Linked DNA regions of Methylacidimicrobium sp. AP8. The protein of the gene in region 2 interacts with the protein of the main gene of each other region in a pairwise test. Links are inferred from orthologs where the notes say so. Each region holds a gene or a part of one and is shown on either strand. Other genes may lie near its edges.

Region 1 (4,911 bases), 1.4 Mb from region 2 along the record:
TGCGGGCGATCGGCGAAGATATGAACCAACCGTGGACACTGCGGGCGCGGGACTGGCTGGAATCGTGCCAAAACGAGGATGGCGGGTGGGGAGAAACGCCCGACTCCTACGAAAATCCCCAACTCAAGGGCCGGGGACCGAGCACGGCCTCCCAAACCGCTTGGGCCGTCATGGGAATCCTCGCTTGCGGCGAAGCCGATCGGCCGAGCCTGCGGCGGGGGGTTGCCTATCTTCTGCGGAAGCAGGACCCGGATGGTTCGTGGCCGGAAGAATTTCTCACGGGGACGGGCTTCCCGGGCGTCTTTTACCTTAAGTACGACATGTACCGGAACGCCTGGCCTCTCCTCGCACTTTCCGAGTATGCCAAAGCTCTCTCGGTGGCCAAAGAGCAGACCGAGGCCTGGGTACGCGCGACCCTTTCCGTTGCGGCCCGTTCCCGTTCCCGGAACGGCGGAATGGGATGATCGGAGTCGCCTTCGCCGTCAAGCACGAGGCCGGGGAGTTCCTCGCCGCTCTCCAAGAGAAACGCTGGGATAAGGAGACATCGCCCCCGGTTTGCCTCGGCCGGGCTGGAGGCCGCCGGGTGGCGGTCGCTATTATCGGGATGGGGCGGGAAAGAGCGGCGCGGGGCGCCGAAGTTCTCCTGCGCCACTCTCCCATCCGACTATTTATCCTGGCCGGATACGCGGGCGCGCTACGATCCGGAATACAGCGGGGACAAGTCGCGGTGGCCGCCAACTACCTGAACACGGGCTTGGCCCTCTGGTTTTCCGGAGGGGGCGTGCCGGCATTGCGGCTGGCGACGGCGGACGTCGTGGTGGGCGACCCGGAGAGCCGGAAAAGGCTCGCGGAAGAAACCGGGGCGGATCTGGTCGACATGGAAACCGATGCGGTGGCCGCTATCGCGCAAGGACGAGGAGTCCCCTTCGTCAGCCTGCGCGTCGTCACCGATACGCTGGAAGACCGGCTTCCGGTCGAAGCCATCGCGGCGGCCTGGGAAAGCGAGGGAGGGACCGTTCGGCCCCTGGCGCTCGCGCTCCGTCTGGTTGCTCATCCGGGAGAGATCGGACCGCTGCTCCGCTTTGTCCGATTCCTTCCGGAGGCTCGGCACCGGTTGACACAGAGGCTCATGGAGCTAGTGTACAGTCTGGAAGGGAGCGGCGGGACGAGTGGAAGCGAAACCGATTGAAATCACCGCGAAGGCGAAGGAAGAGATTCGGCGGTTGGCGCCGGCTCACGGAGGAGTCCCCCTGCGCATAGCCGTGACGAGAGGTGGCTGCGCCGGATGGGAGTATCAAGTTGCGTTTGCAACAGCGCAGCCGGGCGACATCGAGTGGGAGGAAGGGGAAATCCGGATCGCCGTCGATCGGGCTAGCGTCGATCGCCTTGCGGGGTCGGTGCTCGATTACCAAGGCGGGCTTTCCGGGGCGGGGTTTCGCTTTCGGAATCCCCATGCGCGGGGAACCTGCGGCTGCGGCATTTCCTTCGAGGCTTGACCGCGTCCCGTTCGCTGCCCTCGGGCGCGACGAGCCGCCCGCCTCTTTCCCGGTCTTCGCCGGCCCCGCTCAGTGCGCGAAAAAACCCTTTTGCTTTCGATGGCGTCATGCCATGTAGAGGCGGTCATGGAAGCGCGCAGGGCCTACCCGTTTGATCAGATCGAACCGAAATGGCAGCGGATCTGGGAAGAGCGTGCGCTCTTCCGCGCGGCCAACCCGGGCGAGCCGGGTGCGGAAAAACCGAAGTATTACGTGCTCGACATGTTTCCATACCCGTCGGGACACGGACTGCACGTCGGTCACTTGGAAGGCTATACGGCCAGCGACATCGTCGCCCGCTACAAGCGGATGCGCGGGTTCAACGTTCTGCATCCGATGGGCTGGGATGCCTTCGGGCTGCCCGCCGAGCAGCACGCGGTCGCCACCGGTATTCATCCGCGGATTACGACCGCGCGCAATATCGCCAAGTTCCGCGAACAGATTGCGGCCATGGGCTTTTCCTACGACTGGTCTCGGGAGATCAACACCAGCGATCCGCGCTACTACCGCTGGACCCAGTGGATCTTTCTCCAGCTCTTCCGCCGCGGCCTCGCCTACGTTGCCGAAGCCCCCGTCTGGTATTGCCCGGCGTTGCAGACCGTTTTAGCCAACGAGGAGGTCGTCCCCTCTCCGGAAGGGCCGGTCTCGGAGAGGGGCCACCACCCGGTCGAGAGGCGGCCGCTGCGGCAGTGGATGCTGCGCATCACCGCATATGCCGAACGGCTGCTGGCCGACCTGGACCTCGTCGACTGGCCGGAGTCGATCAAGGAGATGCAGCGGAACTGGATCGGCCGGAGCGAAGGGGCTATGGTCCGCTTCCCCATCGATGGAACCCGCAGAGAGGTCGAGGTCTTCACGACGCGCCCGGACACCCTTTTCGGCGCCACCTATCTGGTCTTGGCTCCCGAACACCCGTTGGTCGATGAGATCACGCAACCGCAATGCCGGGAGGCCGTCGAAGCCTATCGGCGCGAGGTGGCCAGGAAGAGCGATTTGGAGCGGACGGAACTGGCGCGGGAGAAGACAGGGGTTCCCCTCGGTGCCTTCGCGATCAATCCGGCCACCCGGGAAAGAATTCCGGTGTGGATCGCCGATTATGTCCTCTCCTCCTACGGGACCGGGGCGATCATGGCGGTTCCGGCACACGACGAGCGCGACTTCGCGTTCGCCACTCGCTATGGCCTTCCCGTGCGTTCGGTCGTCCGGCCGAAGGATGCTCCCGATCCTCTCCCCGGGTGCTTTCCCGGCGAAGGCATCGCCTGTTCCTCCGGCTTCTTGAACGGCTTGCCCACCCCGGCGGCCAAGGAAGCCATGATCCGCTGGCTCGAGCAGACCGGTTCCGGCAAGCGGGCCGTTCAGTATCGCCTGCGGGACTGGCTCTTTTCCCGCCAGCGGTACTGGGGAGAGCCCTTTCCGATCGTCTGGCGGCAGGGAGAACCGCAACCGGTGCCCGAAGCGGAACTCCCTGTCCTGCTTCCGGATCGGAAGGATTTTTCTCTGGAAAAAGGAGGATTCGCCCCGCTCTCCCAAGAGAAGGGATGGGTGGATTTGCCCGACGGCGGCCGGAGGGAGACCAACACGATGCCCCAGTGGGCGGGCTCCTGCTGGTACTACCTGCGCTACCTCGATCCCCATAACGGTCGAGAGCTGGTTTCGCGGGAAGCGGAACGCTATTGGATGCAACCGAAGGGAGTGGACCTCTACATCGGAGGAGCGGAGCATGCGGTGCTCCACCTTCTCTATGCCCGGTTTTGGCACAAGTTTCTCTTCGACATAGGAGTAGTCTCTACCCCCGAGCCTTTTTACCGGCTGGTAAACCAGGGAATCATCCTTGGGGAAGACGGCCGGAAGATGTCCAAATCCTTCGGGAACGTCGTCAACCCCGAAGGCCTCATCCGGCAGTACGGTGCGGATACCGTGCGGCTCTTCGAGATGTTCCTGGGTCCTCTCGAGCAGATGAAACCCTGGTCCTCGCAAGGGCTCGAAGGGCCCCATCGCTTTCTGGCCCGCGTCTGGCGTCTGGTGATGGAGGAGGATGCGGAAGGCCGCTGGGTTCCCCGCTCGGACATCTCCACGGAGCCGGCTCCGCTCGACATCCGGCGGCTCCTCCATCGGACGATCCGGAAGGTGACCGAAGATCTCGAGCAACTCTCCTTCCACACGGCGATCGCGCAGATGATGATCCTGGTCGGCGCGCTGACCAAGGCTGCCGTCCGATGCCGAGAGGTGCTCGAGCCGTTCCTCCTGCTTCTCGCCCCCTTCGCCCCGCATCTATGCGAGGAGCTCTGGTCGGTGCTCGGGCACTCCGAATCCCTGACTTTCGCCCCGTGGCCGGAAGCCGACGAGCGGCTCCTGCAGGAGGCGGAGGTCCAATGGATCATCCAGGTCGACGGCAAGGTGCGGAGCCGGATGACGGCGGGTGTGGATCTCACTCGGGAGGAAGCGGAAGCGCTGGCCCGCCGGCGGCCCGAGATCGCCGCTTGGCTCGAGGGGAAATCGGTCCGGAAGGTGATCTTCGTGCCGGGCAAGCTCCTCAACTTCGTGCTGGGAGGAGAAGGATAAGGCACGGACCCTAGCGGCCAATTCTCACAAGCTTTCTCCGACGGCTTGCAAAACGGGCTCGTCTGCTTGGCTCCCGCTTGGTTTTCCATCCTCGCAGTATGTCTTCATACAGCTCCGGTGGAAAACCTGCGCCCGCCTTGCACCCAAGCCCATTTGCGGCGCCTCGGCTACGAAACTTGGGAGAAATGGCCGCTAGCCCCCATTTCTCACCAGTACGAGCTTTCGCGCGAGAGAGGTGCCGGTTGAGTCGCTTGCGAGCAGTTCCGGCCGCGCAGAGCTCTTCGTGAGGCAGGATCGAGCAAGATTTTCATTCGATTTGCCTTAACGCGAGCGCTGCAAAGCGCAAAAAGCCGGTTGTGGAGCAAGGCTCCGCCCGATCGTAGGCTTTGCGGAAGGAGAAGAGGTGGGGTTTTGATACCTGCTCAGCAACGCAGCACTCGGAAGACGTGGGTAAAGAGGCTCTTCCAAGGATAGGCGCTGCTCATCGAGAGGAAGACGCGGCGGACGCTGACTCGGACCAGCGTGCCGATCTTAAAGAGCTTGAGCCGTAGGGTGTCGACCTGGGCCTCGGCCCAGTCCGTTCCTCGCAGACCGAGCCGTCGCAGCGCTTCGACCAGGGTGTAAGCAAGAGCCGAGAAGTAGAGGCGAAGTTGGTTGCTGGCCATTTGCGCGGTCGAGAGCCGGTCGGCAAAGAGGTGGAGTTGTTCCTTGATCCGATTCTCCATGTCGCCACGAGCACAGTAGAGCTTCTCGTAAAGGTTTTGGGCGGGCCACTCCTCGGTGGAGAGAGAGGTCACGACAAAGCGCGGATTCT
Region 2 (3,005 bases):
AGACCTCGACCGGATGCTTCTATGCGATCATCCCCGGCTTCGTAAAGCATTCCGATTTCTTTCCGGGAGCGGAAATGACCATCGCCGGCACGGTGAAAGGTGCTAGGCCCGGGCAGCTCGGAGAGCAGAACTATCTCTTTCCGGTGGTGCGCGCTTCCTGGATGCACATTTGGAACCCCCGGCATCGAGCCTTGACCGACCGCACGGCGGGCGAGGCGGGCGGTCCCGCAGCCATGGGCATGTATGGACCCGGAGGCATGTACGGTCCTATGGGGATGTTCGGCCCGATGGGGATGTTCGGCCCGATGGGGATGGGCCCTTGGTACTGAGCCGTGGAGGGGATCCCAAGAAGATCGGATCGAGATCGAAATCCACGATGACCAGAGAGGAAGCGGCGCGACGGCATGCATGGCTCGTCAACGAGATCCGAAAGCACGATTACGCCTATTATGTGCAAGCCACGCCGCTGATCTCGGATGCCGAGTACGACGCGCTCTTCGACGAGCTCCGCGCGCTGGAGGAGCGGTATCCGGATCTTGTCACCCCGGATTCCCCGACGCAGCGAGTCGGAGGGGGTCCGCTGCCCGGGTTCGCCCCGGTTGTGCATTCGATCCCGATGCAGAGCCTCGACAACACCTACTCGCTCGCGGAGCTCTTCGCCTTCGTCGATCGGGTGCAACGCGCGTTGCCGAACGAGCGGCCGACTTATGTCGTGGAGCCGAAGATTGACGGGGTTTCGATCAGCGTCGTCTATCGGAACGGCCTCTTCGACCACGGCGCGACCCGGGGGGACGGTCGGACCGGTGACGACATCAGCGCCAACCTCCGCACGATTCGGGCCCTTCCGCTTCGCCTGAACTTTCGCGAACCGCCGGAGCTGCTGGAAGTGCGCGGGGAGGCCTACCTGCCCACCCGGGCATTCGAAGAACTGAACAGAGAACGCGCGAGGCGGGGCGAGCCGCTCTTTGCAAACCCGCGCAACGCCACCGCGGGCACCCTGAAGCAGCTCGACCCCCGAGTCGTGGCGCAGCGTCCGCTTTCCGTCGTCTTCTACGGAGCCGGGGAGCTGCGGGGCATCGCTTGCGATTCCCAGGAACATTGGTATCGGATCCTGGCGGAGGCCGGGCTGCCCGCCCCTTCCCGCCACTGGCTCTGCCGAACCAAGGAGGATTTGTCCGAAGCCGTGGAGGCTCTGGACGATTTCCGGAAGGGCTTGCCCTACGCGACGGATGGAGCCGTCGTGAAGGTAAACGAGTGGCGGTTCTACCGAATCCTCGGTGCCACGGCCAGAGCGCCACGCTGGGCGATCGCATACAAATACGGAGCCGAACGCGCCCGGACCCGGCTCCGCCGCGTCCTCTTTCAAGTGGGCAGGACGGGAGTCATCACGCCGGTCGCCGAGATGGACCCCGTCTTCCTGGCCGGATCGACAGTCAGACGCGCGACCCTGCACAATTTCGACGAGGTCAAGCGCAAGGGGGTCCGGATCGGCGACTGGGTGTACATCGAAAAGGCGGGGGAGGTCATCCCTGCGGTCGTCGAGGTCGATCGTTCCGCCCGCACCGGGCAAGAAGAGGAAATCGTGCCGCCGGAACATTGCCCTTCTTGCGGGAGCAGCCTCCGCTGGGACGGAATCTTCCTCCGCTGCCCGAATCCGAAGTGTCCCGGGCAGCTCAAGGCTCTGCTCCGCCATTTCGCGGGCCGAAGAGCCATGGATATCGAAGGGCTCGGCGAATCGTTGATTCACCAACTGGTGGACAAGGGATTGATCAAGGATTTGGCCGATCTCTACTCTCTTTCGCTCGAAGATCTGCTCCCGCTCGAACGAATGGGAAGGAAATCCGCGGAAAATCTGCTCTCGGCGATCGAAGCGAGCAAACGCCGAGGGCTGGGTCGGCTTCTCTTCGGCTTGGGCATCCCCCACGTCGGCGAGACGGCTGCGGAAGCGCTTGCGTCCCGGTTCCAAACGCTCGATCGGCTCCTGCATGCCACGGAAGAGGAGATCGAGAGCATTCCCACCGTCGGACCGACCGTCGCCAAGAGCGTCGCCGACTACTTCCGCGATCCGGTCAACCGCGCGCGACTCGACCGGCTCCGGCAAGCCGGAGTGGTGACGGAGGCCGAACGCCCGCTCGCCGCGCACGGGTCCCTTCAAGGGAAGACGTTCGTGATCACGGGCACGCTCTCCGAGCCGAGGGAACGGATCGTGGAAAGGATCCGCGAGGCGGGAGGGAGGGTCACCGAAAGCGTCTCCCGAAAGACCAGCTTTCTGATTGTCGGAAGAGATCCGGGATCCAAGCTCAACCAAGCCAGGAAGCACGCAGTGCGCGTGATTTCCGAAGCAGAATTGCGCAGCCTCCTCGAGGGAGGGACGAACGAGGATGAAGCCGCCCGAGCCGGATGACCGAAAACCTCCTGCGCGTCGGCGCTGGATAGATCGGCTTCGCTTCTGCCTACTGCTTGGCCTGCTTTGCGGAGGGAAGCCTTCGACATGGGCGCAGACGCCCGAGCTCATCCGCCAACAAGAGGAAGAAGAAGCCCGCCGGAAAGTGCTCCGAGCCTCGGACATTCTCGATCAGATGGAGGGCACAGTCGAGGGGCATACCCGCGAGCTCCAGCAGCTGCAGCAGGAGCTTTCCCGGATCAAGGAGGAGCTCCGCGGCCTTCGGGAGCGTCTCGCCCAAGCATCCGCCGCGTCCTCGGAGTCCGAGAAAGCGAAGCCCAAGGGAGAGGCGCCGGCCCCCGGCCCCTCTCCGAGCCGGCCGACCTCGCGGATGGATGGCGGTCCCCAACCGAGGGTGGTGACCGGCTATTATTATCAAGTGCAGCCCGGCGACACGATCTCCGCCATCGCCGAAGCCTACCGGCAGAGCGGGGTCCCCGTGACCGCCGCGCAGATCCGCGCGGCCAACGGCCTCTCGAAGAAAGAGAAATTGCGGCCGGGGCAGAAGCTTTTCATCCCGAAGACAGGCATCAAGAAGGGCGCGACTCCGGACACAGGCACC

What was found. The genes of interacting proteins can lie anywhere in the genome.
Region 1: the proteins of ligA (region 2) and leuS interact in binary tests that used the Escherichia coli proteins (3 or more experiments, as listed by UniProt). The link is inferred for Methylacidimicrobium sp. AP8 from one-to-one orthologs.

The regions. Positions count from the first base shown.
Region 1 is NZ_LR797830.1:324,270-329,180, forward strand. Bases 1,262-4,359 are described here. They hold leuS (leucine--tRNA ligase), read left to right. Parts: upstream 1,262-1,622; coding sequence 1,623-4,097; downstream 4,098-4,359. Other genes in these bases: MTHMO_RS01460 (iron-sulfur cluster assembly accessory protein), read left to right, coding at 1,262-1,496. Outside these bases: shc (squalene--hopene cyclase), read left to right, coding at 1-464; MTHMO_RS01455 (nucleoside phosphorylase), read left to right, coding at 461-1,189; more of MTHMO_RS01460, read left to right, coding at 1,170-1,261.
Region 2 is NZ_LR797830.1:1,772,294-1,775,298, forward strand. The notes cover bases 1-2,890. They hold ligA (NAD-dependent DNA ligase LigA), read left to right. Parts: upstream 1-376; coding sequence 377-2,404; downstream 2,405-2,890. Other genes in these bases: MTHMO_RS08280 (Slp family lipoprotein), read left to right, coding at 1-329; MTHMO_RS08290 (LysM domain-containing protein), read left to right, coding at 2,550-2,890. In the rest of the region: more of MTHMO_RS08290, read left to right, coding at 2,891-3,005. UniProt on the Escherichia coli protein: DNA ligase that catalyzes the formation of phosphodiester linkages between 5'-phosphoryl and 3'-hydroxyl groups in double-stranded DNA using NAD as a coenzyme and as the energy source for the reaction.